DNA from 2 places in the Pseudoalteromonas sp. Ps84H-4 genome. Region 2 is predicted to be linked to the other one. Evidence: predicted binding sites of a transcription regulator. Region 2 holds the regulator's gene; the other holds the start of a gene.
The links. Region 2 encodes FliA, which starts transcription of late flagellar genes. Its sites were predicted from a motif close to CTAAAGNTNNNNNNNNNNNNGCCGATA; they were not measured.
Positions count from the first base shown of each region.

Region 1 (18,513 bases), on a different contig from region 2:
ATGCGAAGAATTAACGCAAGCACTTTTTGTAGAAAACTACTAAAAACTTACCTTTCGCGCAAAAAACAAGCTAAAGGCAGTAAAAAACATAGTTTACTGTATAAAATACAGCCAACTTTTCTCGAGAGGATCTTAAGTATTATCGAAATTAGGTAATACGCAAGTTTTTTTAAATAAAAAAGCGCCTGTATTTAAGTGGCGCTTTTATCAATCAACACTAGATTTAGTACAATATACTATATAATTTACGGCGATACTTAGAAGCAAGTGCATCACCATCAGGTAAGGAGGCAATGATTTCTAGGTATGTTGGTTTTGCATCCGCGTAATTTAGATCTTTTTTAAGCACAGTAAATAACATCTCAAGTGCTTCTTCTTTGCGACCTGCAATGTTTAAGGCATTGCTTAGCTCTAGTTTTATCTCAAGATCATTTGGATATTTTTCTACTTTCGCTTGTAGTGCTTTTATTTCTGGTGAATCTGTTGCTGCTAACGCTTGTTCACATTTAGCTTGGATATTTGTGAAATACGCATCACGTTCATTTTCTGCAACCGAATCTAATAATGCTTGCGCATCATCTAGCTTATGAATTTGAATACAGATATCAGCTAACACTAACTTTACACGAGTATGGTTTGGATCTAGCTCGTATGCCTGCTTTGCATAACTAAATGCATTATTTAAATCCTGATTAATTAACGCTTGTTTAGCTTGCTCAAGTAATAATTCATGTTGTGCGGGTAAATGCTTTGCTAACGCATCACGAATTTGCTGTTCTGTTTGAGCACCAGGTAACATATCAACAGGCGCTGAGTCTTTTAACATCACAAGAGTGGGTAGTGCTTGCAAACCTATTTGCTGTGCAAGTTGACTTGCAAGTGCCTGCTCAACATCACAATCTAACGTTGCTACTAATAAATGTTCACCATATTCGTGTGCGATCTTCTCTAAAATAGCAGCTTGTTGATGACACTCTGGATTTTGTGCAGAGTAAAAAGTAAGTAACACTAATTTTTCAGCGGACGTTTCACCCAGTGCTTGCTGCAAATTTTGCGGGGTAAGATTTATCATATTATTCATTTGATTGATTGCACTATATAAGTATTTAAGTTTTGATATAGTGGCAAACATAACAATTACAAGTCCTACGGGTCGAGGTCATTATGAAATTATCTGCTATTTCTGCAGCTTTATTACTTCTTAGTCCATTCGCGCAAGCAACAACGCTCGATTTAAATCTTCAAAAAACCATGCCTGAGATTGAAGAGCTCTATTTAGATTTGCATCAATCTCCTGAGTTGTCATACCACGAAAAGAAAACAGGCCAAAAGTTAGCAAAGCAATTAAAACAACTGGGCTTTACTGTTACAGATAATGTGGGTGGTTACGGCGTTGTTGGGATATATAAGAACGGTGATGGCCCTACGGTCATGATCCGCACTGATACTGACGGCTTACCAATTGTTGAACAAACTGGTAAGCCATACGCCTCTAAAGTAACTGTTACTAATGATGCTGGTGCAACCGTTGGCGTAATGCATGGCTGTGGTCATGATATTCACATGAGTTCATTTATTGGCGCAGCCCAACAGTTAATGACACACAAAGATCAGTGGCAAGGCACTTTAATGATGGTGGCACAGCCAGCAGAAGAAGTAGGAGGCGGTGCAAAAGCCATGCTGAAAGAGGGGCTATTTACTAAGTACCCTACTCCAGACCATGTTATTGGTTTACATGTTAGTGCCAGTGTTCCTGCTGGCAAAGTTAGCATGAAAACAGAATATACGATGGCAAGCGTTGACTCTGTTGATATTACTGTAAAAGGTAAAGGCGGTCACGGTGCCTACCCACACACAACAATAGACCCTGTTGTAATTGCTTCACGTATTGTGTTGGCGCTGCAAACTATTACTAGTCGCGAATTGTCACCACTTGAACCATCGGTTATCACGGTAGGTTCTATTCACGGGGGCTCTAAACACAATGTCATTTCAGATGAAGTAAAACTGCAATTAACACTGCGTAGCTATAACCCTGAAGTACGCTTGCAACAAATCGCTGCGATTAAACGAATTTCTAAAGGCATCGCATTAAGTGCCGGACTTGATGAAAGCTTAGCTCCTGAAGTATTTGTGCATGAAGATGAATCAATTCCTTCGACTTACAATAACCCTGCACAAACCAATGTAGTGCGTTCAGCAATTGCTAATGCTATTGGTGAAGACAATGTACTTGAAACTGAAGCTGTAATGGCTGGTGAAGACTTTGGTCTATACGGTCGTACAGAACAAAACGTACCAATTACTTTGTTTTGGTTAGGCGGTGTTGAACCGAGTCAATATGATGCAGCAATGCAATCTGGCGCAACATTACCGTCTTTACACTCAAGTAAGTTTGCACCTGATTACAAGAAGGCGCTCCCGACTGGGATTACTGCGATGAGTAATGCCGCGGTTGCCCTGTTCAACAAAAACTAGTTTAGGCTGACTTAGCTCTAGGCTTAGCTTTTCTTTTAAAACGTCGCTTTTGCGGCGTTTTTGGTAATTGGGAAAATACTTGACTGTCGCACTGCTTTGCTTGCTCAACTAAAGCATGCAGCTCTGCCAGTAATGGCGTTAAAAACTGCTGATAACTCATGTGTTGCTCAGCTATATTCCCTAATGATGCTTCCCACTTAGCTGTTAAATCAGGGCTAGCAAGCTGCTCTGGTAATGTACTAATGAGTGCTTTTCCTGTTGCCGTTGCTAAAATGTTTTTACCCTGACGCTCTAAAAAGCGGCGCTTAAATAAAAGCTCAAGAATACCTGCCCGTGTAGCCTCAGTGCCTAAGCCATCGGTTTCTTTAAGGATCTTTTTAATTTCAGGATCTTTCACATACCGGCTGATGCCTGTCATAGCACTTAATAAGGTAGCATCAGTAAAATGCGCTGGCGGTGTCGTCATTTTGTCTATCACTTCGCCTTGATTGCAATGCAGCAACTGACCTTTTTCAAGAGCAGGCAAGGTTTGCTCATCTTTTAACTCTGTTTTGCCCATCAATGTTTTAAAGCCTAGGCTAACATCTTGTTTAGCAGCTGCTTTAAAAAGCCCACCTGCAATTTCAACCGTTACTTTGGTTTCGTTAAATACATAGTCTGGATAAAACTGGATTAAATAATGACGACAGATCAACCGATAGACTTTTTGTTCATCACTATTTAATGTTGCTGAGCGAAGTTGTTTTTCGGTAGGTACTATCGCATGGTGAGCTGCAACTTTGCTGTCATTAAAACATTTACTACGCTTGCTCGTATCAGCTTGCTTACAAGCTTCACTTGCTTGCCCTTCATTATTAGCAATAGCAGCAATAATTTTAGCTGCATCTTTATGATGCTCTTTTGGTAAATAGCGATTATCTGATCGAGGATAAGTAATTAACTTATGACGTTCATATAAACTTTGACAGGTATCGAGCACCTTTTGCGCAGGCATTGAAAACGCTTTAGCCGCATCGATTTGTAAAGCTGATAAGTTATAAGGTAGCGGCGCTTGTTGCTTTTTTTGCTTCTGCTCAAGCTCAACTACTTTAGCTGGCAGATTAGTTATGCGTGACACAACATTTTCAGCAAGTCCTCTATGTAATACCCGCCCTTCTTCATCTTGATAAGGTTCGCATGCTTTGCTTGGCTGCCATTTAGCAGAAAAAGTTTGCTGCTGCTCAGTTTCAAGATGAGCTAATACTTCATAAAAAGGTTTTGCTACAAAGTTCGCTATTTCATTATCACGATTTACAACTAAGCCTAAAATAGGTGTTTGTACCCGCCCAACAGATAACACATTACCAAATCCAGCTTTTTGCCCAGCTAGCGTATAAGCTCGCGTTAAATTCATACCAAATAGCCAATCAGCACGCGAGCGAGCTAAAGCAGATACACTTAAGGGAATAAAATCGCGATTCGATTTTAAATTATTAAGTGCTTTTTTAACTGCACTTAAGTTTAAATCGCTGATTAAGAGTCGTTGAATTTGCTGTTTTTTAGCTTGGCTTAGTTTGACCTGATCAATTACTTCATCAACCAATAGCTGGCCTTCACGGTCAGGGTCACCTGCATGAACTATGATACTTGCCTGCTTGATCAGCTTTTTTAATACAGTGAGTTGTTTACGGGTTTTTGCTTTAGGTTTTAATTGCCATTGTTCTGGCACGATAGGTAAGTGCTCAAATCGCCACTTTTTAAAACTTGCATCGTAATCATCGGGCTCTGCTTGTTCAAGCAAATGCCCTACACACCAAGAAACACAATCACCATTAGCAAGCTCTATATAACCATCCTGTTTTTTCTGTGGTTTTGGCAGCGCATCTGCAATGGCCCGTGCTAGGGAGGGTTTTTCGGCAATGTAAAGTTTCATAAAGTAACACTAAATACTGTTTTTATAAACAGTAGTCTAGCACAGGATTTTTAACTTAGGAATCGCTTAAGCTTGCTGACTTCGTCGAGTAAAGAGATAGATAAGTGGTAGGTAACAAACGACCACAGTACCAATATTGATTAGCGGTAGCAGGGTCTTATACATGTAGGTACTGTATGATAAATCCCAAAGATGGCGGTCGACCAAACGGAACAGTTGTAAAATTGGCGCCATAATAACAACAAGTTGTCCCAACACACTTTGCCATAAGTAGACTTTGTCTTTAATACCTAAATAAGCAATGATTGCCATCCAAGCAATATCATTAAAAGCCCAGACTACATAGCGCCAGATATAAATGTCATCAAATTCTTTTAAAGCAGAATAAATAAGAGTTCCATAAAGGAAAAAAGCAGCAGTAATAACAGAGAAATAAAAAGCAGGCCAATCTTTACGAAGATAAAAAATAATAATAGCTGGGCTCAAAATGAACACCCAGCTATTGCTTAAGATAACTCTAATTTCTACAAACCAGTCAGGCAAAATGTAGCGCCTTAATCAGTTTTATCGTCATCACCGCCATCACCATTGCCTGGCATATAGCTATATTTATCAACTTTTTTCATTTGTATACTCCATTACATCTGTTAATGAAGTTTCACTTTAATTGATTTATTGCCTCACATCAATAGGCTCAGATTCATGCGCCTTACCTTGCATAATAGAGATCTCGACTCGTCGGTTACGCCTACGATCTTCATCGGTTACATTCGGTACTAGTGGCCTTGTTTCTGCGTGACCTACAACCATCATACGAGATTTATCAAAACCGGGGGCCTTTTCCATTTCGCTAGCAACTGCAACAGCACGTTTTGACGACAAATCCCAATTGTTTGTATAAAGCTCATTCGATACTTGGAAATCATCTGTATGCCCTGACACGGTTATTTCACCCGGCACATCTTTTAACAGCGTAGCAATATCACGAATGATAGGTTTAAACCTAGGCTGTAAGAAAGCACTGCCTGATGGGAATGAACCATTCTCACGAATGCGAATGATAATTTGCTGACCTAGTGACTCAAGTTCAATCGCGCCATCCATAATTTGCTGCTCAAGCTGTTGGGCAATTTTCTTCACAAGCTCATTCGTTTGCTCTTGATCTGCTGCAGAAATTGACTGCTCCATTGCTTGTTGCTGAGCAGTGCTTTGTGATTCCCCACCACGCTTATTACCACGCTGTTCTTGACGACCACCTGCAGAGCTTTCATCACCAGCCTGAAACTCGAGCATTTGTTGTGTCATCTCTACGGTTTGTTGTTGAATTGTCTCGATAGGAGTAGGTTCAGGTTTGCCCGGAGTGAACTCCATTGCAATGACCGAGGTCCCTTTTGGAATATCTTTTACTTCAATTTTATTTTGTACACCAAAAGCAAACTTCATTGAACCTGCTATCTGCTTAAATTTAAGAACATCCATTTCCGAGAAAGCAAGCAAGAGTACAAAGAAGCACATTAATAGCGACATTAAATCTGCGAAGGTTCCCATCCAGGCAGGTAACCCCGGAGGTGGACATTTGCACTCTTGATCTGACATGCCCTACTCCTCGGTATCGACTTTACGTTTTGATTCAGCTAAATAGTTTTTCAAGATGCCTTCAATTACTTTCGGGTTTTGACCATCTTGAATACCCAGTACCGCATCAAGAATTAAACGTTGGTTGAGGGCTTCTTCATCTTTACGCAGCTCTAGTTTTACCTGAATTGGAATTGCAACAACGTTTGCCAAAAAAGCACCATAAAGTGTTGTTAAAAGAGCTACAGCCATTGCAGGACCAATTGCTTTTGGGTCATCCATGTTAGATAACATTGCAACCAAGCCAATTAGCGTGCCTATCATCCCCATCGCAGGAGCGATATCGGCAAGCGACTTAAATAAGCCTGCACCAAGTTCATGGCGAGTAGCGGTGAGGGAAATATCTTTTTGCAGTGTGGCACGAACTACATCAGCATCATGACCATCCACTAACATATCAACCCCTTTGCGCATAAAGCCATTAGGGATTTCGGCTTCTTCTAATGCTAAGAAACCACCTTTACGTGCTGAGTCAGCTAATTCTACTGCTTTTTCAATTAATTCTTCTGGCGATTCAATTTTGAACATAAAGGCTTTTGCAGCGACCTTACCAATGCCCAAAAACTGCCCCATAGTGAAGTTCGATAACACGATAAAAATCGAACCACCAAATACAATGACCACCGAAGGCGTGTTATAAAACATTGCAACTTGGCCGTCACTACTTAATACCATCGACATAGCAATTAAGCCTATGGCACCAAGAATACCTATTATGGTTGCTAAATCCACATACCCCTCCAGAGGAACAAATACACGACACCAACGGCATCAAATTTTTATTATTAACTGCTTATCGGCAAGCAATTGAATTACTTAAATCATTAAATGAATTAATTTTATTTTAATGTAAGATTTTTAAGCTACAAGTTGCCGCTACTTCTAAAACCGTAAAAATAGCATATTGATTTCCTTTTATGCGCAAAAAAACACATCATTCTTTGACCTAGTTTAGCATTCCCCCTAAAATTGGCCTCACTTTCTATTAGCTATCGAGGCCACTATGGCAACAAAGAAACCAGAAAACTTGAGTTTTGAAGAAGCACTGGATGAATTATCTAAGATTGTTGCACAAATGGAGCAAGGTGAACTGTCTTTAGAACAATCGCTAAAACAGTTTGAGCGTGGTATAGCGCTTGCGAATGCCTCATCTGGAAAATTACAACAAGCCGAACAAAAAGTGGCCATATTAATGGGTAACGATAGCCAAGCTCCTCTTAGCAACTTTGACTCAAACTTGGACTAATTAAGTGCAATTAAAAGAACAATTACAACGCGCTCGAGAAGACGTTGAAGCACATTTAAATCGCTATTTCGAACTGCCACTAAACACTGAAAAAACCATTAAAGAAGCCACTCATTACGGCGTTTTAAATGGTGGTAAGCGCTTACGTCCTTACCTCGTTTATGCGACGGGCCGCATGATGGGAGCTGACAAAGCTGACCTTGATATTCTTGCCGCTGCTATTGAGTGTATTCATAGCTACTCATTAGTTCATGATGACCTACCAGCAATGGATGATGATGACTTAAGACGTGGCCGCCCTACTTGTCATATTGTTTATGGTGAAGCGCAAGCTATTCTCGCCGGTGATGCTCTTCAAACATTAGCATTTGATTTAATTGCTAACCATCAGTTTGCAGTACCTACGACACAACAGGTAAGAATGATCGCCTCGTTAAGCAAAGCCTCAGGTATAGAGGGTATGGTAGGTGGTCAGGCACTTGATATTGAAGCTACTGATAAAGCAATTACAGTCGAAGAACTAGAACGTATTCATCAACTTAAAACTGGCGCATTACTCAACTGTGCAATCACCTTGGGGGCTTTGGCCGCGCCGCAATGTGATGAGCAAACGTTAAAGCAGCTTAATTTGTTTGGTCAAGCAATTGGTCTGGCTTTTCAGGTACAGGACGATATTCTCGATGTAGAGGCAGACACCGAAACGTTAGGCAAACCGCAAGGTTCAGATATTGCGGCCAATAAAGCGACCTACCCTGCATTATTAGGTATGGCAGGCGCTAAGCAAAAAGCACAAGACTTATTGGCTCGGGCTCATAAAGCACTTGAGGCTATTGATTACGACACCCGCGAGCTGGCAAGCCTTGCTAGCTATATTGTTGAGCGTAATTATTAACGTCTAAAAAAGAAAGACAAAATAACTAAAAAATCAGAGCAGCAATGGGCTATAATGCACTCTGGTTAGCGAAGGATGTATATAAAATCATGACACTTGATAGTAGCAAGTATCCATTATTAAGTTTGGTTGACGAACCAGCACAACTGCGTGATATTGCGCAAGATAAGTTACCTGCGTTTAGTAAAGAGTTACGCGAATACCTGCTTAATTCAGTTTCGCAAAGTAGTGGTCATTTAGCATCAGGTTTAGGTACTGTTGAGTTAACAGTGGCCCTTCATTATGTCTATAACACCCCTGAAGATCGTTTAGTATGGGATGTGGGTCATCAAGCATACCCGCACAAAATCTTAACGGGTCGCCGTGACCAAATGCATACTATCCGTCAAAAAGACGGTTTACACCCTTTCCCATTCCGTGAAGAAAGCCCTTACGACACCTTCAGTGTTGGTCATTCAAGTACTTCTATTTCTGCAGCGCTCGGCATGGCTATTGCCGCTGAAAAAGAAGGTAAAGATCGTAAAACGGTTGCTGTTATTGGCGATGGCGCAATTACTGCTGGTATGGCATTTGAAGCGATGAACCACATGGGCGATGTAAACCCTAACGTGTTAATTATCTTAAACGATAATGAAATGTCGATTTCAGAAAACGTAGGTGCCCTAAACAACCACTTTGCACGTATTTTGTCTGGTAGCTTCTACACCAATATTCGCGAAGGCAGTAAAAAACTTCTTTCGGGTTTACCGCCAGTGAAAGAACTTGCCAGCCGCATGGAAGAACACCTAAAAGGTATGGTCATTCCGGGCACATTCTTTGAAGAATTAGGCCTAAATTACATCGGCCCAATCGACGGTCACGATGTCAATATGTTGGTCGATACCTTACGTAATATGCGTAACCTTAAAGGCCCTCAGCTACTGCATATTAAAACGCAAAAAGGTAAAGGTTATAAACCTGCTGAAGCGGATCCAATTGGTTACCATGGCGTACCAAAATTTGATCCGAGCATGTCTAAATTACCAAAATCAAAACCTGGCGCTGCCACATTCTCAAATGTGTTCGGTGACTGGCTTTGTGATATGGCAGCACAAGATGACAAGCTAATGGCGATTACTCCTGCTATGCGTGAAGGCTCAGGCATGGTTCGTTTTTCTAAAGAGTACCCAGCGCAATACTTTGATGTAGCAATTGCTGAGCAACATGCTGTAACGCTTGCAGCTGGTTTTGCTTGTGAAGGACTGAAGCCTGTTGTTGCTATTTATTCAAGCTTTTTACAACGTGCGTACGACCAACTTATTCACGATGTGGCATTACAAAACCTACCGGTTTTATTTGCTATTGACCGTGCCGGGATTGTTGGTGCTGATGGTGAAACTCACCAAGGTGCTTACGATTTAAGCTTTATGCGCTGTATTCCTAATATGATTATCATGGCACCAAGCGACACTAATGAGTGCCGCCAGATGCTGTATACAGGTTACCAATGCAATCAGCCTGTTGCCGTACGATACCCACGTGGTAGCGCAGGCAATTGTGATGTTGAATCAACAATGAGTGCGATTGAAATTGGTAAGGCGCGAAGTATCAAACAAGGTAGTAAAGTGGCAATCTTGTCATTTGGTACGCTACTAGAAAACGCCAAATCAGCTGCTGAAGAGCTTAATGCAACAGTGATTGATATGCGCTTCATTAAGCCTCTTGATACAGAGACTATTAGCGAGTTGTTGAGTAGCCACGATGTAATTGTTACCCTAGAAGACAACGCCATTGCTGGCGGTGCGGGTTCTGCTGTGAATGAGTACTTAGCTGCAATTAAAGCAAATGTGACTATCTTGAACTTAGGTATTCCAGATGAATTCATTAAGCATGGTACTCAAGACGAAATGCACGCAGAAATGGGCTTAGATGCAAACGGTATCTTAACTAGCATCAAAGAGTTTATGGCCTAAGCCGTACACTAATAAAACTAAAAAGGAGCCTTAAGGCTCCTTTTTTGTCATCGTTTATATTAGCGCATCCAAACCTTAATATCAGCAAGACCTGTTTCTTGAAGAACACCCAGTTGTTTATCAACATTATTATTTTGCTCAAACTCAAAAGCATCTAATTGTTCATCAAAGGTAATATTTGCAACGCCATCACCACCGCGCTTTTTCACTTGGTGTAGCGCGATATCAGCTAAATTAACAGACGTTTCCCAGCCAATCACTTGACCACCCAATAAAGGTAATGGATAGAAAGACCAGCCAATAGACGCAGTGATGGTGGTCGATTCCCCATTTGGTAGCCTAAATGGGTTTGCTGCAATTGCTTCACACAAGTCAGCAACATAATTGTCTATAGCTGTACGTTTGAAATCACGTAATAAGAGTAAAAACTCATCGCCACTCCAGCGTGCGACATAGTCTGAGCCTTGTGTCCGGCTATTCAACAATGTCGCCATTTGCTGTAAACAACTATCGCCTGCAAGTGGTCCATAGGAATCATTGATGCGGCTAAAGTTATCAAGGTTAATTATCAGTAGCACCAACGACTTACCCTGTGCTTGCAATGATTGCGAATTACGTTGGAAATGTTCAATATCTTTAGGGAGCTGATCAAACAAGAAGCGACGACTACGAAGCCCCGTTAGCTCATCTGAGTGACTGACTAACTTAAGCTGAGAATTTACTTGATTGAGCTTATCGTTGGCTTCACGAAGCTCTACGGTGCGCTCTGTTACTAAGCTTTCAAGTGCTAATTGTTTACGCTTCTCTTGCGCCCTAAACACCCAAAACACGAGGTAGAACAGTAAAATAAAACTACTTGTGATCAAGAGTCTAAAGTAAATGGTCTCGTCAAAGCGACGTGGAACAACGAATGTGTACTCGGTACGACGAGCCTTTTGCCAATCTTCACCACCACGTTTGGCTTCAAGCTGAAACAAAAATGCCCCCGGCGGTAAATTTGTATAAATAGCCTCACGGCGGGTGTTTGCATAGCGCCAATCACTGTCTAAACCACTCAGTCGATATCTAAACTCAATACTTGAAGGAGCAAAATAATCAATTGCGGTATATTTGATTGTCACATCGCGCTCATCAATTTGTAGCTCAGGTTTATCACCTAAAGTAGCGGTACTTAAGCTTCGCAGCGGCGTAATAATACTTTCAATACGCGGCTTAAGCGCTTGCACACCAAAAAGCTCAACACTCTTAGGTATTTCAACTACCCCTTGTAAGCTTGGGTACCAAATAGAGTTACCTGTGTCTGCTACAGCATCATGGCCAAGACCAGCACAGCACTGACTGGCTTTACCATCTAATTGTCGGTCAAATGATGAGATCACTTGCTCTACTTTTAAGCTCTCTATATCAGTACCAAATTGCTCTACCGGCATGCGGTAAACGCCCTTCATGGTACTTACCCAAATACGTTTTAACTGTTTGTCATAAACAAGGCTGAAAATCGAGCCGTACGGTAGGCCGTCTGTTGCATCAAGTTGACGCCACTGACCTTGGGTGCTGCGATAAAATAAACCATCGTTAAGAGAGCCAATTAATATCCCCACCCCTTCAATATTTAAAATACTGGTGACATAAGCGCTTTCTAAACTGGTTTGGTCACCAATTTTTTCAATACCACGGTCAGTAAAGTAATAAGCCCCTTTACTGGTACCTATTAAGCCAAAATTTTGCTCATCAAGCACATAGGTAATAAATTTACTGCTCAAGAACGCATTGTAAGCAAAAGGTGTTAAGCCACCGTAACTTAAACGGTACATACCGCGACCAGTACCGAGCCAAAAACCGCCTTTACTAGAACGGCTAATTGCGAATACAGGGTTATCGCGCAGTGCTCGTCCTGGCACTGTATACAAGGTTTGATTCTCATAGTAAAAAACACCGCGACCTGTAGCAATGTATAAGCGATCACCATCAAACTGCAAATCGTGAACTGCAGCCCGACCAAACTGATTACTTGGTATTTGATTTACAAAATTCTTATTGTAATCGAAGTAGCCGACACCACTGCGGTTAGCCACCCATAGTTTGCCATCAGGTGCTTGGCTAATCGCCATCACCGCTTCTGTCATATTTGAAATAGCTGAGTGGCGCTCAATACGCCCTTCGTGAGCAAGCCATAACCCCTCACTGAAACTTGCCAGCCAAATATTATTTTGATTATCACGGAAAATATCTGCAAACCAAATACTTTGATCAAGCTGACTTGGCTCAACCCATTGCCAGTCCCCAGAGTTATCTCTAAAGAGTAAACGGCCATAAGTTGAAATCCACAACGCTCCATCTGAGTCGCTCATAAACTTGTAAACGGCAGAGTTACTCGCGTTAGGAAGTGGGAATGGACGCAGCTCGTCATCTAAATCAAGAAAGTAGGCACCAAGCTCAGAGGCAAGGTATAAATTACCCTCAAGCCACGCCATATCATGAATGATGGTTTGCGCTAGGCGCTCAGGTAGAGAGACTTTTGCGGTAAGTTCTAGGCGCAGCTTTGCAAAATCAGATGAAGTATTAGTTAAACGCAATAAGTGACGCTCGTTAACCAGCCAAATACCTTCTGGCGACAGCGCCATTTGGCTCACTGAACCAACTATTTGCGTGATTGCCGTAGCATTTGATACTGGCACGACTAACGCAGAGTTTTGGTTTAGGGTGACTTGATTTCGTGCAACATAATAAAGGCCGTTGGCTGCAATCCAGATACTGCCTTTAGAGTCTTCAAGAATGTCGCGTACTGGGCCTTTAACATTAAAGGTTTGCGACATCATCGTTCTTGGATCGAGGGTTACTATCCCGTTTTTAGTGCCAACCCAAAGTAACCCCGTACTATCAACTAATAGCTTGTTAATACCATTACTTGGCAAGAAATCACTATTTTGTGTGTTGAAGTTGGTGAAAGTATTACCATCAAAGCGACTCAAACCGAACTGAGTACCCAGCCACATGTAGCCTTGCTCGTCTTGAGCTATGCTCTTAAGAGATTGAGATGGCAAGCCGTTTTGGATATTCCATTGTTTGACGACGTAGTCAGTAATAGATGCAAACGCAGGCATACTGCATAACACCAACAAACAGACAACTAAAAATCGCATCATATACTTGCCACCAAGTAACACTGTATTAATCGTTTAAAAGGGTAAATAGCCAGCTTTAAACAAAGCCTGTACACAAATTAATGAAAAAATACCTGCTAAAATATCATCAGCCATGATGCCCAAGCCACCGTGTAAACGCCTATCGAGAATACGAATAGGGCCTGGTTTAGCGATATCAAAAAAGCGGAACAATAAAAAACCAACTAACAATGACTGCCAACTAAGTGCAGCACCAATCATGGTGATATAATAACCAGCAACTTCATCCCAAACAATGGCAGGATGATCATGCACCCCTAAGTCATCTGCTGTTTTACCACAAGCCCATATACCAAATACGCTGATCACAATTGCAAATACAATCTGTAACCATAGCGGAAAGTACATGGTTGTAAAAATAAATGGTAATGCAGCAAAAGTACCAAAGGTGCCAGGTGCTTTAGGTGCTAGGCCTAAACCAAAACCCAAACCAAATAATTGATGTGGGCGTTTTAAATTAAATAATCGGTTACTACTCAAACCGGCTCCTTTGCAAAGTGTTGAAACCCTTTACCTTGATAGTTAAATTTTTCACCATCAAGTAGTAGTTCAATTTCACTTTCGCCACTTTTTATTTGCCCAACACAGCTGGCTTCGACGCCATATTGACGAAGTTTCATATCAACCATGCTTTTATTGCTTTCAGGCACAGTAAAAAGTAATTCGTAATCGTCGCCGTAATTTAAAATATAGTCAAACTGTTCAGGGCGTGGAATTGATGCGCTGACAGCATCAGACACAGGTACTTTATCAACATGGATCACTGCACCGACTTGCGAAAGCGCCAATACATGACCTAAATCAGCTAATAAACCATCAGAGATATCTATGGCAGCTGAAGCCGCACCTCGTAATACCTGCCCAGCTGCAACTCGCGGAGTCGGGTAATCGAAACGATTGTTTAAATAACTCAAATGCTCAGGCGCGATGTCGAAACCTTGCTTACGTGCTTCGATAGCAACACCTGCATCACCCAGTGGCCCGGTCACATAAATCCAATCACCTACCTTTGCACCGCTGCGACGCAATGCTTTGCCTTCAGGCACAATACCTTTGGCACAAATAGTAATTGTGAGCGGACCTTGTGTAGTGTCTCCACCGATAATTTGCACATTAAAGTATTCCGCAATTTCATGCATACCTTCTGTGAACTGCTCAATCCATTCCATATTCACTTCAGGCAGGGTCAATCCTACTGAAATCCAGGTAGGTTCAGCACCCATTGCAGCCAAATCACTTAAGTTAACAGCTAACGCCCTATGCCCAAGGGCGCGAGGAGAAATGTCATCAAAAAAGTGTACACCTGCAACTAATGTGTCGGTTGTCACAGCTAATTGACAGTTTTCTGGCACAGTGACCAACGCACAATCATCACCTATACCAAGGTTTACATCACGACGGATGATACCGCGACCTTTAAAGTAACGGTTAATTAATTCAAATTCCTTCATTCACAAAAAAGCCGGCCCAAGCCGGCTCTCCTTTACGGGGCTACTTACTTACGCAGCTCTTTAACTGCTTTATCAAGTACACCGTTGACAAACTTATGGCTGTCTTCAGCACCAAACATTTTAGCAAGCTCAATACCTTCATTGATTGCTACTTTGTATGGAACGTCTTCACGGAATTTCAGCTCATAGCCAGACAGACGTAAAATTGCTTTTTCGACCATGTCTAACTCATCTGCTGGGCGTGCTAAATGTGGCGCAACGATTTCATCTAATTGCTTACAGTTAACAACAACACCGCGTGCTAGGTCTTTGAAATATTCGACGTCGATTTTAGTCACATCATTTTCAATTAACATTTGCTGTTCAATATCAGCAATTGGGTTACCGCTTAACTGCCAAGAGTATACGGCTTGAAGTGCTAAGATACGTGCTTTACGTCTTGCTGCTGGTTTCACAGAGATTCCTTAAACTTAAATTTTGTCTAACACATTAACCATTTCAAGCGCACCTAAAGCAGCTTCGCCACCTTTGTTACCCATTTTGGTACCTGCGCGCTCAATTGCTTGCTCAATGCTTTCAGTGGTTAATACGCCAAATGCAACCGGGATATCGTACTCAAGTGATACTTGTGCAAGACCTTTGTTTGATTCGCCAGCGACTAAATCAAAGTGTGGTGTACCACCTCTGATCACAACGCCTAGAGCGATGATTGCATCGTGTTCTTTCTTTGCTGCAACGCGTTTCGCTGCTAAAGGTAATTCAACGGCACCTGGTACGTAAACAACAGTAATGTCGTCGTCAGATACGCCACCTGTGCGCTTAAGCTCATCAACAGCACCTGCTAATAGGCTGCTACCAATAAAGTCATTAAAGCGAGAAATGACAATGGCAAACTTTTTGCCCGGTGCGTATTTGTTACCTTCAATAATTTTCATTTAATAACCCTAAAAAATAAGTTTAAGCGGTTGCGATTGCGCAAAAATTACGGCGCATAATACCACAAAAATATAAAAGTAGCCTAGTTAACCTGAACTCTGGCTAATAAATCTAACTCTAGTGGCCACTCGTAACGCTAACCGCATTGAATTTAAATAAAATTACGAGTAAACCTCTTAATTAAATTACGCGTTAATTAAATTACGCGTTAATTAAGATTGCGCCTCAACGTAGTCAACCACTTCTAAGTGGAAACCTGATAGTGCATGGTATTTTTTCGGACGGCTCATTAAGCGCATTTTTTCAATACCTAAATCAGCCAAAATCTGCGAGCCCACACCGACAGTACGCGATGTCCCTTGGAATTTACGATGATTTACATTTTCACCCGCATCTTCGGCAGCAAATGCTTTTACCATTGCTTCAAGGTCTTCAGTTGATTCTTGCTTACCCAAAATAACCAGCACGCCATTGTGTTCTGCAATGTAAGCCATCGCATCCGATAAGCCCCAACTGCGATCAGCACTACGATCAGATAATAAAATATCATTGAAGGTACTTTGTAAGTGAACACGAACAAGCGTTGGCTCTTCTTTCGATACTTCACCTTTTTGTAAAACATAATGAAGTTGACCATCGATGGTGTCTTTGTAGGTCACTAAATCAAACTCACCGTGATCTGTTGGCAGTTTACATTTAGCAACACGCTCAATGGTGGTTTCGTTTAGGTTTCTGTATTCGATTAAATCTGCAATAGTGCCAATCTTTAAGCCATGCTCTTTTGCAAAAATTTCAAGATCTGGACGACGTGCCATGGTGCCATCGGCATTTAAGATTTCAACGATCACAGACGAAGGCTCAAGACCCGCTAAACGAGCTAAATCACAACCGGCTTCGGTATGACCTGCGCGTGTTAACACGCCACCTGGTTGCGCCATAATTGGGAAAATATGCCCAGGTTGTACGATATCGCTCGGCACGGCACCTTTGGCAATAGCTGCTTGAACTGTACGTGCTCGGTCAGCTGCTGAAATACCTGTCGTTACGCCTTTCGCTGCTTCAATCGACATAGTGAAGTTAGTTGAAAAAGCAGCACCGTTATTTTTAACCATTAACGGCAAATCTAACTGCTGGCAACGCTCTTGCGTCATCGTTAAACAAATTAAACCACGACCGTGTGTTGCCATAAAATTGATAGCATCAGCACTGATATGCTCTGCTGCGATGATTAAATCGCCTTCATTTTCTCTGTCTTCATCGTCCATTAAAATAACCATTTTACCGGCTTTAATGTCATCGATAATTTCTTGCGCGCTGTGTAGATTCATAATGTGCCCATGAGAGTATGATTAATAGTGACGTATCTTTGCTTATTTAATAAAACCAGCTTGTGCTAACAAGCTCATTGATATGTCTGAACGGGAAGGTTGTTCGGCCCCTTTTATTAGGCGCTCTAAATAGCGAGCAATCTGGTCAACTTCTAGGTTCACCTGAGTACCCACTTGAAATTCTGCAATCGTTGTTTGCTCTGCGGTATGCGGAACAATAGTCAACTTAAAGCGGTTTTGCTCGACCTCGTTGACCGTTAAACTAATACCATCAATACATACCGAACCTTTGTAAGGAATGTACTTCATTAAATCATTGTCAGTACTTAGCCAGTACTCTGTTGCACGAGCATTAGGACTGATACTTTCTACAGTCGCAATACCATCAACATGACCAGATACTAAATGCCCACCTAAGCGAGAAAGTGGTTGCATGGCTTTTTCAAGGTTAACTGTTTGACCTTTTTTATAGTGAGCAAAGCCCGTTAAGCTGATTGTTTCGTTTGATAAGTCAGCACTAAAACCATCGCTATGTTTAGCGACAACCGTCAAACACACACCATTGGTGGCAATACTGTCACCGAGCTTAACGTCTTTCATATCCAAATTAGTGCTTTGAATACGAATAGCTAGGTCACCTTGCTTTTGTGTTAGTTCAACAATTTTACCTGTTGCTTCAATAATTCCAGTAAACATAGTGCTACTCTTTATTTTCAATGTGTGTGGCTTGCTTTGCTTTTGTCGCTGTTAAGCGAATATCGTCGCCAATCATCACTGTATCAGTAAAGGTCAGTTCAGTGATATCACTCATCATGGTAACTTCTGCAAAGTTTAGTAAGCTTTTGCCCATATCACCTATTAACTTAGGGGCAATATAAACAATGTATTCATCAATTAAATCTTGCTCAGCAAATGCACCGGCAAGGGTCGCACCTGCTTCGAGCCAAATATGGTTAAATTGCAGCTCAGCAAGACGCTTTAAAACCGCTGATAAATCAACTTTATTATTAACTGCTGGTACAACTTCGTGTTTAACAAAGTGAGGCCATTGATACTGTTTATCAAGCGATGTAGTGAAAATAATCACCGGACTTTCAATGCTAAATAATGCAAGTTCAGGCGTTAACCTATTTTGTGAATCAATAATCACACGGGTAGGTTGACGCAAAGGCAGTGACGTTGGCATATCAAATGGCAGCTCATCAATGCGTACATTAAGTTTGGCATTATCGGTCATAACCGTATCTGCACCAGTGAGTACCACGCAACTTTGGGCACGAAATGCTTGCACATCTTGGCGCGCTTTAGGCCCTGTAATCCACTTACTTTGGCCATTATTTAGCGCAGTTTTACCGTCTAAACTGCAAGCCATTTTACAAATCACATATGGCAACCCAGTTTCCATGCGCTTTAAAAAGCCTTTGTTTAAATCGCGCGCTTGTTGTTCAAGTAAACCTGATGCTACAGCGATACCTGCATCAGCTAAAATCTGTAGACC
Region 1 covers NZ_JAMXSK010000005.1:176,183-194,695, reverse strand. The annotation lists gene NH454_RS07415 (tetratricopeptide repeat protein) at 224-1,081, opposite strand; gene NH454_RS07410 (amidohydrolase) at 1,165-2,478, shown strand; gene NH454_RS07405 (DNA topoisomerase III) at 2,480-4,390, opposite strand; gene NH454_RS07400 (hypothetical protein) at 4,457-4,933, opposite strand; gene NH454_RS07395 (flagellar motor protein MotB) at 5,063-5,986, opposite strand; gene pomA (flagellar motor protein PomA) at 5,990-6,757, opposite strand; gene NH454_RS07385 (exodeoxyribonuclease VII small subunit) at 7,029-7,271, shown strand; gene ispA ((2E,6E)-farnesyl diphosphate synthase) at 7,276-8,163, shown strand; gene dxs (1-deoxy-D-xylulose-5-phosphate synthase) at 8,253-10,115, shown strand; gene NH454_RS07370 (ligand-binding sensor domain-containing diguanylate cyclase) at 10,175-13,261, opposite strand; gene NH454_RS07365 (phosphatidylglycerophosphatase A) at 13,295-13,780, opposite strand; gene thiL (thiamine-phosphate kinase) at 13,777-14,751, opposite strand; gene nusB (transcription antitermination factor NusB) at 14,796-15,206, opposite strand; gene ribE (6,7-dimethyl-8-ribityllumazine synthase) at 15,222-15,686, opposite strand; gene ribBA (bifunctional 3,4-dihydroxy-2-butanone-4-phosphate synthase/GTP cyclohydrolase II) at 15,900-17,015, opposite strand; gene NH454_RS07340 (riboflavin synthase) at 17,058-17,711, opposite strand; gene ribD (bifunctional diaminohydroxyphosphoribosylaminopyrimidine deaminase/5-amino-6-(5-phosphoribosylamino)uracil reductase RibD) at 17,716-18,513, opposite strand, start outside.
Region 1: pomA (flagellar motor protein PomA) is a predicted target of FliA. The motif match lies at 6,820-6,846, and genes of this name have one in related genera.

Region 2 (14,201 bases):
TTGATTTTCCCTATGGCGATGTTCGTTTTTATCATTGTCATTGCTGGTTTTATAGGAAATACCTTGCTAGGCGGATTTAATTTTAGCTGGGAAGCCGCAGCACCAAAAGCGAGTAAAATGTCGCCTGCGAAAGGTATTAAACGTATGCTTGGCCCTCAAGCTGGCGTAGAGCTTGTTAAATCCATTTTGAAGTTTGCAGTGGTTGCAGGCTTTGCGGTGTTTTTAATTAATACCTTTTTTGATGAAATACTTCATTTGAGCCAAGAAAGCGCACCCAGTAATTTTATTCATGCGCTTGAGATCCTCTCTTGGATGTTTTTAGGATTGACCTGCACATTGATAATCATCGCAGCGATTGATGCTCCATATCAAAGCCACAAGCATCATAAAGAGCTGAAAATGACCCTACAAGAAGTAAAAGACGAATACAAAAACTCAGAGGGTGACCCACAAATTAAAGCGCGTATTCGCCGTACACAGCGTGAAATGTCGCAAAGGCGCATGATGCAAGATGTCCCCGATGCCGATGTTATTGTTACCAACCCGACTCATTACTCTGTGGCGCTAAAATATGATACAGCCAAAGCCGGAGCGCCTATTGTGCTTGCTAAAGGGGTTGATGAACTTGCTATGCAAATTCGTAAGGTTGGTAAAGGAAACGATGTGCCTATTGTTGAGTCTCCAATGCTTACTCGTGCGCTTTATCACACCACCGATGTGGGCCAGCAAATTCCGGATCAGCTGTTCACTGCAGTTGCTCAGGTTCTCGCTTATGTATTCCAGTTAAAACGCTTCCAAAAAGGGCGTGGTAAACGGCCTGTTCCACTCGACAAAAAGTTACCGATTCCAGATGGTTACAAATATTAATTCCTAGCCATATAACTTGGAATAGTTATTGCAAATTCCGTGTAGTGTCAATTTTTTGAAATTGTTGAATTATGGAATTTAAAGCGGTATTACAACAACTTAACAGAGATAAAAAAGAATATGCTAAGGGTGTCGGTACGCCACTGCTGGTACTTGCAGCCTTGGGTATGGTTATTTTACCCCTGCCTCCATTTCTTTTAGATATTCTTTTTTCGTTTAATATCGCGTTAGCTCTAGTGGTGTTACTTGTTACTGTGTACACCATGAAACCGCTTGAGTTTGGTATGTTCCCAGCGGTACTTCTGATTGCAACCATCATGCGCTTAGCACTGAATGTAGCCAGTACCCGTGTGGTATTGCTTGAAGGTCATAATGGTGGGGACGCTGCGGGTAAAGTAATCGAGGCCTTTGGCTCGGTGGTTATCGGTGGTAACTATGCGGTTGGTTTAGTCGTCTTCCTTATTCTTATCATCATTAACTTTGTGGTTATCACTAAAGGTGCTGGCCGTATTTCTGAAGTGTCAGCTCGTTTCACCCTTGACGCAATGCCAGGTAAACAAATGGCAATTGATGCTGACTTAAACGCTGGTTTCATTAGTGCTGAACAAGCCCGTGAACGCCGTGAAGAAGTAACTCGCGAAGCCGATTTCTATGGCTCGATGGATGGTGCGAGTAAATTCGTAAAAGGTGATGCGATTGCTGGTATTGTCATCTTGGTTATTAACATTGTTGGTGGTTTATTTGTTGGTATGATCCAGCATGATCTTACTTTTGGTCGAGCAATGGAAGTTTACACTCTTCTAACCATTGGTGATGGTCTTGTTGCGCAATTACCTTCGCTATTATTATCAATCGGCACCGCGATTGTTGTAACCCGTCAAAATGAATCGCACAACATGGGCGATCAGTTTAAAACGCAATTGGGTAATGAAAAATCGTTATTCATTGCCTCTGGTATCCTAATCATTATGGGCTTAGTACCGGGCATGCCACATATTGCATTTTTAAGCTTAGGTGCATTGTTAGGTTATTTAGCGTATTACACGCAACAGCAAAAACTTAAAGCTGCAGCTGAGAAAGCAGAGCAAGAAGCTAATGGCGGTGCACCGGGTACGGGTGTTGCTAACAAACAAGAACAAAAAGAACTTGGCTGGGATGATGTACAGCAAGTTGATGTGATTGGTTTAGAAGTAGGTTATCGCTTAATTCCACTTGTTGACCAATCTCAAGGTGGTGAACTGTTAAATCGTATCAAAGGTGTGCGTAAAAAGCTGTCTCAGGAGCTTGGCTTCTTGGTGCCTCCTGTGCACATTCGCGATAACTTAGAACTTGACCCTAACGCTTACAGAATCACGATGATGGGTGTTTCAAGCGGCGAGGGCGAGCTTAAGCATGGCGATGAGCTCGCGATCAATCCTGGTCAAGTATTTGGCCCAATCAAAGGCGTGGCTACTAAAGACCCTGCATTTGGTTTAGATGCGGTATGGATCAAACCAGATCAAAAAGATGAAGCGCAATCATTAGGCTACACCGTAGTCGACTCAGCAACTGTTGTTGCGACTCATATTAGTCAGTTACTTACTAACAGTGCAGCGTTACTACTTGGCCATGAAGAAGTGCAAAACTTATTAGATATGTTAGCGAAGAGTCATCCTCGTTTGGTTGAAGGACTGGTTCCTGACGTATTACCACTCACAACAATCGTAAAAGTGCTACAAAATTTACTAAACGAAGGGGTGGCAATTCGCGATATGCGCTCAATTGTACAGACCCTTGTTGAATATGGCCCACGTAGCCAAGACCCTGATGTACTAACGGCTGCAGTGCGAATTTCACTGCGCAGACTAATTGTTCAAGACGCCGTTGGTATGTCTTCAGAAATCCCTGTCATAACCTTGGCGCCTGAGTTGGAACAGATGTTGCATCAGTCACTTCAGAATGCAGGTGACGAAGGTGCCGGAATTGAGCCAGGCCTTGCAGAGCGACTTCAACAATCATTGAACGAAGCGCATCAAAACCAAGAAATGGCCGGTGAACCTTCGATACTGTTAACGTCAGGAATGTTACGTACTGTGTTATCTCGCTTCGTTAAGTACACCATCCCAGGTTTAAGGGTGATGTCTTACCAAGAGGTACCAGACGAAAGACAGATTAAGATTGTCAGCTCAGTAGGCCAACAATAGGATAGTAAAGGGGTTGAACCATGAAAATTAAACGTTTTTTTGCCAAAGATATGCGTACAGCACTCAAGGAAGTGAAAGACGAGTTAGGTGTTGATGCGGTAATTATGTCAAACAAAAAGCTAGCCAACGGCGTTGAAATCGTTGCAGCTGTTGATTATGACAAAGCAGCCCCGAAAGCAGAAGCAAACCCAGCGCCAGTGCAATCAGCACCTGCGCCACAGCATAACTTCGTCAAACCTGAGCCAATGCGTGCCAAGCCTGAGCCGCAAGCAAAAGTTGCCGATAGCTTACAAGCGTTACTAGAGCGTCAAGCCCCACGCCCTCGTTCGCCAGAGCTGGCGTCAATGTTCAGTCAGTCAGGTATTGATACGAGTGAACACTATCAACCTAAAGAGCAAAGTTATGATCAACCTCGTCCTGAATATGCTCCAAAACCACGCTATCAAGAGCAAGCTGCTCCACGTATGCAAACACAAGCGCACAGTTTAGGTTTTGATGATGACTTAGACTCAGGGTTTGATGATCTTGATACACCTACAGAGCGCAAACAAGCAGCGCCGGCAAACCAATCTGAAATTGCGACAATGCGCGAAGAAATGAATGCCATTCGTCAATTACTTGAACATCAAGTATCAGGCTTAATGCAACAAGATATGGCGCGTCGCGATCCGACTCGTGCGTGTATGATTGACCGTTTAGCTGGTATGGGTATTGAGCGTGACGTTGCAGAGCAAATGGCCTGTTTTATTCCTGACGATGTATCACGTCAACAAGCTTGGCAAGCACTTCTGCAAATGGTTGAAAACCAAATGCATACAACGAATAACGAAATCCTGCGTCAAGGTGGTGTATTCGCTTTAGTTGGCCCTACAGGTGTTGGTAAAACAACCACTGTTGCAAAACTCGCAGCACTTGGTGCACAAAAATATGGTGCCGATAAAGTGGCGCTTATCACGACTGATACTTACCGTATTGGTGCCTACGAGCAACTTGCAACTTATGGCCGTATTATTGGTTGTGGTGTGAAGCAAGTAAAAGATGCCAATGAATTGGCTGAAGTGCTATACCATTTACGAAATAAGCGTCTAGTATTAATAGACACTGCAGGTATGAGCCAACGTGATTTACGCTTAACTGAGCAACTTAATACCTTAATGCGTAATCAGCGAGTTGATATTCGTAGTTATTTAGTGTTGAGTGCTACAGCACAAATTAATGTGCTACAAGAAACCGTAAGACACTTTAAAAAGGTTCAGCTAAGTGGCTGTATCTTCACTAAATTGGATGAATCGTTGAGTTTAGGTGAGATTATTAGCATAGCGATTCAAAATCGCCTGCCAATAGGGTATCTTACTAATGGTCAGCGTGTTCCAGAAGATATTCGCGTAGCGAATGCTGAAAAACTAGTGAAAAAAGCTGAACAATTGTATTTAAAACGAGCAAAAGCACAACATTCACGACGTCAAGCAGTAGCGTCGAACACAGTAGGGATGTATGATTAACACAGTATTAGATCAAGCAAGCGGCCTGCGCAAAATGAATCAAAATAATAATAGTGGCGTTAAAGTTATCGCTGTTACTGGCGGCAAAGGTGGTGTGGGCAAAACGAATGTATCACTCAACACTGCAATTGCATTAGGTCAGCAAGGAAACCGCGTATTAGTATTGGATGCCGATTTAGGATTGGCAAACTGCGACGTGATGCTTGGTTTACGTGTTGAACGTAATTTATCTCATGTTTTATCTGGCGAATGTGAGCTTGATGAAATTCTTGTAGAAGGCCCTGCTGGTATTAAAATTGTGCCAGCAACGTCTGGCTCGCAAAGCATGGTGGAGTTAACTCCTTCTGAGCATGCAGGCCTTATTCGCGCTTTTAGCGAATTAAACACCGAGTTTGATATTTTAATTGTCGATACCGCCGCAGGTATTTCGGACATGGTATTAAGCTTTTCACGTGCAGCACAAGATGTCGTTGTGGTTGTATGTGATGAACCTACCTCAATTACAGATGCCTACGCGCTTATTAAAGTGTTAAGCCGAGAGCATGGTGTATATAAATTTAAAATTGTTGCCAACATGGTGCGTAGCATGCGTGAAGGGCAAGAATTATTTGCTAAACTTTCAAAAGTAACGGATCGTTTTTTAGATGTTTCTATGGAATTAGTCGCAACGATTCCCTATGACGAAAATATGCGTAAATCTACGCGACGTCAAAAGGTTATCGTTGAGTTATTTCCAAACTCACCAGCAGCGGTGGCGTTTAAAACATTAGCAACGAAAGCAGTTAAGTGGCCGATCCCTAACCAACCGTCTGGTCACTTAGAATTTTTTATTGAGAAACTAGTAAACGGCTAACTATGACAACATCGGTGAATAAAGCGATGGGATATCAATCAGCACAGAATTTAAATGCGATTGTTGAAAAGCACGCCTCTTTAGTCAAAAAAGTGGCGTGTCATTTGATTGCTCGTTTACCTGCTAGTGTTCAGCTCGATGATTTAATTCAGTCAGGCATGATCGGCCTTATTGAGGCGTCAAAAAACTTCGACGCTAGTAAAGGTGCAAGTTTTGAAACCTTTGCAGGTATCAGAATTCGCGGTGCAATGCTTGATGAAATCCGTCGAGGCGATTGGGCACCACGCTCTGTGCATCGAAATGCACGTCTAGTCGCAGAAACAATTGCTGAATTAGAAAGTACCCTAAACCGCGAGCCCAAAGACACAGAAGTTGCTGAAAAACTTGATATTACACTAGATGAGTACCATCATATTCTACATGACGTTAATTCTAGTAAAGTATTAGGTATCGAGGATTTAGGTGTTGATGAAGACGTAATAACACCAATGGGTCATGATTTAGCACTAGACAAACCGTTTAATAACGTTAAAAATGAGCGGTTTAACCAGTCTCTATTAACGGCTATCCAATCGTTACCAGAAAGAGATGCCCTTGTTTTGTCTTTGTATTACAACGATGAAATGAACTTGAAAGAAATAGGACACATACTCGATGTTAGCGAGTCGCGTGTGAGTCAAATACATGGTCAGGCGATGATTAAGCTCAAAGCAAAAATCAATGACTGGATTAATTAGTAGTAAGTAAATATAGGTTCAAACCTCACCGGAGGATGTTTTGGATAAAAACATGAAGATTCTTGTTGTTGACGATTTTTCTACAATGAGACGTATCATTAAAAATCTATTAAGGGATTTAGGTTTTACCAATGTGCAGGAAGCTGATGATGGTTCAACAGCATTACCAATGCTACAAAATCAAGAATTTGATTTTGTTGTAACAGATTGGAATATGCCTGGCATGCAAGGTATTGACTTGTTACGTGCTATACGTGCCGATGATAGCCTTAAACACATTCCTGTTTTAATGGTAACAGCTGAAGCGAAAAAAGAACAAATTGTTGCTGCTGCTCAAGCAGGTGTTAATGGCTACATTGTTAAACCATTTACTGCTGCGACACTTAAAACCAAATTGGAAAAAGTGTTTGAACGTTTAGGTTAATCTAAGGGGAGAGGCTTATGTCAGCACCTGCTGCGCCTCATATAAGTTTAGAGCAAGCTCGTCAACTTGTTGAGTATCTTGAAAAAGGTGAACAAGAAAAGGCAGATAAGCTAATTCTTGAAGCCGCATCAAAAGAACAATCAGAGTTGTTTGCCGAAGTCGGTAAATTGACGCGTCAACTGCATGAAGCGTTAAAGAACTTTGATCTTGATACTCGTCTCGCCGATTTAACTACCGATGCGATACCCGACGCTAAACAGCGATTAAACTATGTCATGGAAATGACAGAAAATGCAGCAAATAAAACCATGGATGCTGTTGAGGCAAGTTTACCTATTGCACAACAACTTGCTGATGAAATTGCAACAATCAAGCCCACGTGGGATCGATTGATGAACCGAGAAATTGAGCTTGGTGAGTTTAAAACCTTATGCCATAGCTTAGATAAGTTCATGAACAACTCTCATGCTAAAACTGATGAATTACAAGGCTTGATGACCAATGTGCTTATGGCACAAGACTACCAAGATTTAACTGGTCAGGTAATTCGCCGTGTTATTGAACTAGTACGAGAAGTTGAAGACAGTTTAATTAATCTCTTAACTGTATTCGGCAGTCAAGAAGATGGTCAGCAAAAACAAGAAAAACAGGCCACAGAACAAGCACCTGCAACAAGCGATACGCTAGCAGGTCCTGAAGGGCCAATTATTGATGCAGAGTCACGTGATGATGTTGTCTCAGGACAAGATGAAGTTGATGACCTATTATCAAGTTTGGGCTTCTAAGAGGAGAGTAACTGCATGAGCTTTGAAGTCGATGAAGATATTTTACAGGATTTCCTTGTTGAAGCAGGGGAAATTCTAGAGCTTTTGTCAGAACAATTGGTTCAGCTTGAGAACAACCCAGAAGACAAAGACTTACTTAACGCAATTTTTAGAGGTTTCCACACTGTAAAAGGTGGGGCAGGTTTCTTGAGTATGACAGAGCTTGTTGACGCTTGTCATGGTGCAGAAAATGTCTTCGATTTACTTCGCCAAGGTGTGCGTAGTGTAACACCTGAATTAATGGATGTTATTCTTCAAGCTCTTGATACCATCAACGAAATGTTCTCAACTATTCAAAATCGTGAGCAACCAGAGCCTGCCGATCCTGCTCTACTTGATGTACTTCATAAGTTAAGTCAGCCACCAACAGCAGAAGAGCTTGCAGGAGAAGACACAAGTGTTATTGAAGACACAACCCCTGCACCTGAAGAGCCAGTAGTAGAAGAACCTGTTGTTGATACCACTGATGTAACAGCCGACATAAACACTGATAATATTGATGAAAGCGACCCGTTTGCTTTTGATATGCTATTTGATGGTGGTGGTTTAGCCCAAGAGAGTGCTTCACAGAATATTGATGAAATCACTGAAGACGAATTTGAAAGTTTACTTGATGAGTTACATGGTAAAGGTCAAGGACCTGCAGCTGCAACTCTCGATTCAAGCAGCAATGATAGTGATGACATTACCGACGATGAGTTTGATAGCTTATTAGACGAACTTCATGGTGTGGGAAGTTTTGGTGAAGTTAAACAACCCGATACCCCTCAACCTGAAGCTCCAAAACCTGCTGTTCCTAGCACCACCAGTGTAAGTAGTGATGGTGATGACGAGATCAGTGATGATGAATTTGAAGCATTACTTGACGAATTACATGGCAAAGGGAGTGCACCAAAGTCACTTGAAAGCACCCCAACAGCCGCACCGAACGTAGAGCCAAAGAAACCAACGCAAGCAGAGAAACCTGTTGCTAAAGCTGCGCCACAACAAGCTGCACCGAGTAAACCAGCAGCACCAAGTAAAGCGACTCCTGCACCAGCTAAAGCGCCTGAGTCTGCTGCTGCACCGAAAAAAGCGCCGCCACCTCAGGCCGAAACCACTGTACGTGTTGATACAAAACGCCTAGATGAAATTATGAACATGGTGGGCGAGCTTGTATTAGTGCGCAATCGATTAGTGAGCCTTGCTAATAACACAAACAGTGAGTCAATGGGCAAAGCTATTTCAAACCTTGATGTGGTTACAGCAGACTTGCAAGGTGCGGTTATGAAAACCCGCATGCAACCAATTAAAAAGGTATTTGGTCGCTTCCCTCGCGTAGTACGAGACTTAGCACGTAGCTTGAAAAAAGATATTAATCTGCAGCTGGTTGGTGAAGAAACAGATTTAGATAAAAACCTTGTAGAAGCGTTAGCAGATCCATTGGTGCACTTAGTGCGTAACTCTGTTGACCATGGTATTGAAATGCCAGAAGTGCGTGAAGCTGCGGGTAAACCTCGCACAGGTACTGTTACTTTATCGGCATCTCAAGAAGGTGACCATATCTTACTGACCATTCGTGATGATGGTGCAGGTATGGATGCTGAAAAGCTGAAGAAAATAGCGATTAGCAAAGGGGTTATTGACCATGATCAAGCAAGTCGTTTATCTGACACCGAGGCTTATAATCTAATTTTTGCACCGGGTTTCTCAACGAAAGAAGAGATCTCTGACATTTCAGGCCGTGGTGTAGGCATGGATGTAGTAAAAACGAAGATCACCCAGCTTAATGGCTCGGTTAATATCCAATCAGAATTGGGAGTAGGTACTGCGCTTGAAATCAAGGTGCCATTAACACTGGCTATCTTACCGACCCTTATGGTTGTGGTTGGTGAGCAAACTTTCGCATTACCACTTGCAGGTGTTAGCGAAATTTTCCATCTTGATTTAACTAAAACTAACGTTGTTGATGGTCAGCTAACAATTATTGTGCGTAAAAAAGCGATTCCGCTTTTCTATTTACAACACTGGTTAGTGAAAGGAGCCAACCGCCAAGAGCGAAAAGCAGAAGGTCACGTGGTGATTGTGCAAATTGGTACCAAGCAAGTAGGGTTTGTTGTTGACTCATTGATTGGTCAAGAAGAGGTCGTAATTAAACCTCTTGATGCATTACTTCAAGGTACACCTGGTATGGCTGGTGCAACAATCACATCAGATGGTGGCATTGCGTTAATTTTAGATGTACCGAGTATGCTCAAGCACTACGTTGGCTAATAAGAAATAGTAATTTGCAGCCAATAGGCTGCATTAAATACGATAAATAACAAGAGAGTGCCAATGGCAGTCAAAGTATTAGTTGTTGATGATTCAAGCTTTTTTCGCCGTAGAGTGAGCGAAATATTAGAGCAAGACAGCAATATTCAGGTAATAGGGTTTGCAGTAAATGGGCGCGAAGCGGTTGATAAGGCCCGAGAACTAAAGCCTGATGTAATTACCATGGATGTGGAAATGCCTGTACTTGATGGCATAAGTGCCGTTAAAGAAATTATGGCAGCCACACCCACGCCTATTTTAATGTTTTCATCGCTTACTCGTGATGGTGCAACAGCCACTCTTGATGCATTAGATGCCGGTGCGCTTGATTTCTTACCAAAGAAATTTGAAGACATTGCACGTAATAATGAAGATGCAATTGCATTATTACAAAATAAAGTAAAAGAGATTGGCCGTCGTAGAATCTCTCGATTTACCCGCCCAGCACCTGTTGTAAGACCGTCAACTTCTACCAGTTCACGCAGCAGCGGTATTGTACAGCCAGATCGCAGTTTTAGTCGTTCAACACCGACTGCGGGCTCTTCATCGCCATCTGCAGCAAGTAACATTCGGGCTTCTGGTAAACAATATCAGTTGGTCGCAATTGGTACGTCAACGGGTGGCCCTGTGGCATTGCAAACTATTTTGACGCAATTACCTGCTAATTTTCCGCATCCTATTTTACTTATCCAACATATGCCTGCGGCGTTTACTCCGGCATTTGCAGCACGGCTAAACGGCTTGTGTAAAATTAACGTAAAAGAAGCACAGCAAGGCGATAAACTGGTTGCTGGCACAGCTTATTTAGCTCCGGGCGGTCAGCAAATGCTGGTAGAAGGACGTGGCAGCTCACGTACGCTACGCGTGTTTGAAGACGATAGTCCTCGTATTACTTATAAACCAAGTGTAGATGTTACTTTTGCCAGTGCAGCCAAAGCGTACGGGGCAGATGTATTAGCTGTCGTGTTAACGGGAATGGGGGCTGATGGCCGAGATGGTGCCCGCATGCTCAAGCAAGCAGGTGCGACAATTTGGGCTCAAGACGAAAAAACGAGTGTCGTATATGGTATGCCTCAAGCTGTTGCTAATGCAGGCCTTGCCAGTGAAAGTCTTGCATTAAATGATGTTGCGGCTCGTTTAACGCGAGAGACTGGCTGTGGATAAGCTTTCCTTTCTTGGTTTAATCGTTGCTGTCAGCGCAATTGCCTTTGGTTATGCGCTAGAAGGAGGAGTGGTAACAGCCTTATTCAACGGGCCTGCGCTAGTTATCGTACTTGGCGGTACCTTAGGTGCGGTGATGCTCCAAACCCCAGGCAGTGTTTTTGCAAAAACACTTAAAATTAGTCATTGGGTTTTTTTTCCTCCATATCATGATATCGACGCCGCCATTGAGCAAGTAAAACGCTGGTCACATAAAGCGAGGCAAGAGGGCTATTTATCATTAGAGTCTGAAGCACTTGCTCATTCAGACCCCTACGCGGCAAAAGGGTTGAACTTATTAGTCGACGGTATTGATGAGAATAGACTTAGAGATACGCTAGAAATCGACTTAATGCTTGAACGTGAGCGCTTGCTTGAAGTTAGCAGAGTGTATGAAGCGATGGGGGGTTACAGCCCGACAATCGGTATTTTAGGTGCCGTATTAGGCCTAATACAAGCAATGCAATTTATTACTGATCCTGAAAAACTAGGTGCTGGTGTAGCAACCGCCTTTATCGCTACCATTTATGGTGTTGGCTTAGCAAATCTGTTGTTTTTACCTATGGCGAACAAGCTGAAGCAGCAAATTGAACAAAAAATGCTTTATCATGAGTTACTTGCTGAAGGTATTATTGCAATCTCTCAAGGCGAAAGCCCACTAAATATTGAACTTAAACTTGAGGCGTACCGTGTTGATCGCCCAAGTTTAGTTGACGAGTAATATCATGTTGCGCCGTCGCTTGCGTCAAAACACTCAAAAAAGTCAGCATACTGAACGTTGGTTGGTTTCATACGCAGATTATATGACTATTATGTTTGCGTTTTTTGTGGTGATGTACGCGATCGCAATTAGTAAAAATGAAGATTTCCAAATCCTCTCAGATTCTCTTGAACAAGTTTTTGAAAAATCAGCCCGTCAGCAGCAGCAAGTTGGAACAGGTGTCAACGGCACGGGTATTTTGACTGACCGAGTCAGTCCCGAAAATGATATTTTATACGGAGAAAGCATCCGTAAAGATGAACAAGGCCCAGAGCTACTTGATGGGCAAAGTGAGACCAGTAATATTGATAAGAAGCACCTAGGTAAACCACTCGATAGCCTTCTTACCAAGTTACAGTCTGCACTGATAGATGAAATTCGCGATGGTGAGGCAAGTCTTGAGTTACATCAAGATTGGCTAATTATAGAATTGAGTTCGGGTATGCTGTTCTCTTCTGGAAGTGCGGTGGCTCAGCAACGAGCCAAGCAAGTTGTAAGCTTAGTCAAAGATATAATTGCCCCTGTAGATAACTATATTCGTGTACGTGGTTATACCGATAACGAAGGTATTCGCAATGAAATGTTTCGTTCTAACTGGGAATTGTCGGTTGCACGTGCCACTTCTGTGCTAGTTGAACTTGAAAACTTAGGTATCAACCCTGCACGTATGGCGATTGAAGGCTACGGACAATATTCACCGTTTGCGAGTAACGATACAGAACAAGGCCGAGCTGAAAACCGTAAAGTGGTGGTTGCGCTTTCTAAATATGGTTTACCACCAGAACCGACAACCCCTAGTGATGAAGACACTGAAAAGCCGCAGCAACAAGCTCCTGAAATTGAGTTGCCAAGCAATGATAACACCATTAAAGTGATTCAATTACCTCATGGTGGCATTCGAATAACCACGCGCAATGAACAATAATAAGGTGTGATGTGAAAGTTTGGACAGTAGCAAATCAAAAAGGTGGCGTAGGGAAAACAACAACAGCTGTCAGCCTTGCGGGTATTCTTGCATTACAAGGTAAGCGTGTTTTACTTATTGATACCGATCCACATGCATCTTTAACTTATTATTTTGGTATTGATTCTGAAGAGCTTGAGGTTAGCGTGTATGATATTTTTGCACGCGGCAACAGCATGGCAAGTGAAGAAATTTTGCAAGCGTTATGCCCTTCAACATTAGAAAACCTTGATATTTTACCTGCCACTATGGCAATTGCGACACTTGATAGAAGCATGGGTAATAAAAATGGTATGGGCTTAATTCTTAAGAAAGCGCTGGCAAAAATTAGTGACCATTATGACTATGCAATTATTGACTGCCCACCAGTACTAGGGGTGTTGATGGTTAACGCCTTGGCAGCCAGTGAGCGTATTTTGGTGCCAGTACAGACTGAGTTTTTGGCTCTTAAAGGCCTTGACCGAATGATGCGGACGATGGAATTAATGCAAACATCGCAGTCAAAGCAGTATCAATATACTATTATTCCTACAATGTACGACAAACGGACTAAAGCATCACTTGAAGCGTATAAAACTCTGCAGGATAATTACAAAGACAAAGTATGGTCGGGTGTTGTCCCAGTCGATACAAAATTTAGAGATGCTAGTTTAGCACAACAAGTGCCGATTCAATTTTGCCCTCGTTCTCGAGGTGTATTTGCCTATCGCGCCTTGCTTGATTATTTAGTTGCACAAGGTTAATGATGAGTAAGCATTTATTTGCTAATGAAAAAGTGATGACCCAATATTTGGGTGCTTTGCTGTGTGAAGATGAACCTAGCGAGCAGAATCTTGAACCCGTAGCTAAATTACTCGAGCAGGTTAATGAGCCTGAACAAAAGCAAGAAGAAAAGATTACCTCCACAGTAATTGCTGCTGAACCGCCTTTACCGAGTGTTGAGTCAACTAAAGAGCTTGAGAAAACCGAGAACCAAGCTAATATCAAAGATATAGTTGCAGAATCTAATGCAGATATTATTGCTAAGACATCGTCTGAGCGCCAAGAAGATTACTTTGATGGCGAGTTTCAGGCACTGTTTTTTGAAGTTGCAGGTTTAACCTTAGCAGTACCACTAAAAGCATTAGGGGGAATTCATCAACTGACAGAGGTTAACCAATTGTTTGGTAAACCAAAATGGTTTAAAGGCGTAATGCTTAACCGAGATGAAAAGCTCAATGTTGTTGATACTGCACGTTGGGTTATGCCAGAAAAATATGATGAAAGATTAGAACAAGCATTAAATTATCAGTATTTAATCACTTTAGGTGATAGTCAATGGGGATTATTGGCAGAAAAGCTCGTAAATAATATTACGCTTCAAAAAGAAGATGTAAAATGGCGAGCAAAATCAGGTAAGCGGCCATGGTTAGCCGGTGTTATCAAAGAGAAAATGTGCGCCTTGATTGACGTTGAAAATTTATATCAATTGCTAGAGCAGGGCTTAGACAGCCGTGAGCAGTAACTATTTTTACGGAGTAATAGCATGAGTGAAGAAAGACTACTGTCAGCTAATAAAAATGCTGATAGCAACGATGAAGTGTTACAGTGGGTAA
Region 2 covers NZ_JAMXSK010000001.1:302,729-316,929, reverse strand. The annotation lists gene flhB (flagellar biosynthesis protein FlhB) at 1-867, shown strand, start outside; gene flhA (flagellar biosynthesis protein FlhA) at 939-3,050, shown strand; gene flhF (flagellar biosynthesis protein FlhF) at 3,071-4,552, shown strand; gene NH454_RS01435 (MinD/ParA family protein) at 4,545-5,405, shown strand; gene NH454_RS01430 (RNA polymerase sigma factor FliA) at 5,432-6,142, shown strand; gene cheY (chemotaxis response regulator CheY) at 6,183-6,566, shown strand; gene NH454_RS01420 (protein phosphatase CheZ) at 6,584-7,351, shown strand; gene NH454_RS01415 (chemotaxis protein CheA) at 7,367-9,643, shown strand; gene NH454_RS01410 (chemotaxis response regulator protein-glutamate methylesterase) at 9,707-10,846, shown strand; gene NH454_RS01405 (flagellar motor protein) at 10,839-11,603, shown strand; gene NH454_RS01400 (flagellar motor protein MotB) at 11,608-12,567, shown strand; gene NH454_RS01395 (ParA family protein) at 12,579-13,349, shown strand; gene NH454_RS01390 (chemotaxis protein CheW) at 13,352-14,110, shown strand; gene NH454_RS01385 (chemotaxis protein CheW) at 14,132-14,201, shown strand, end outside.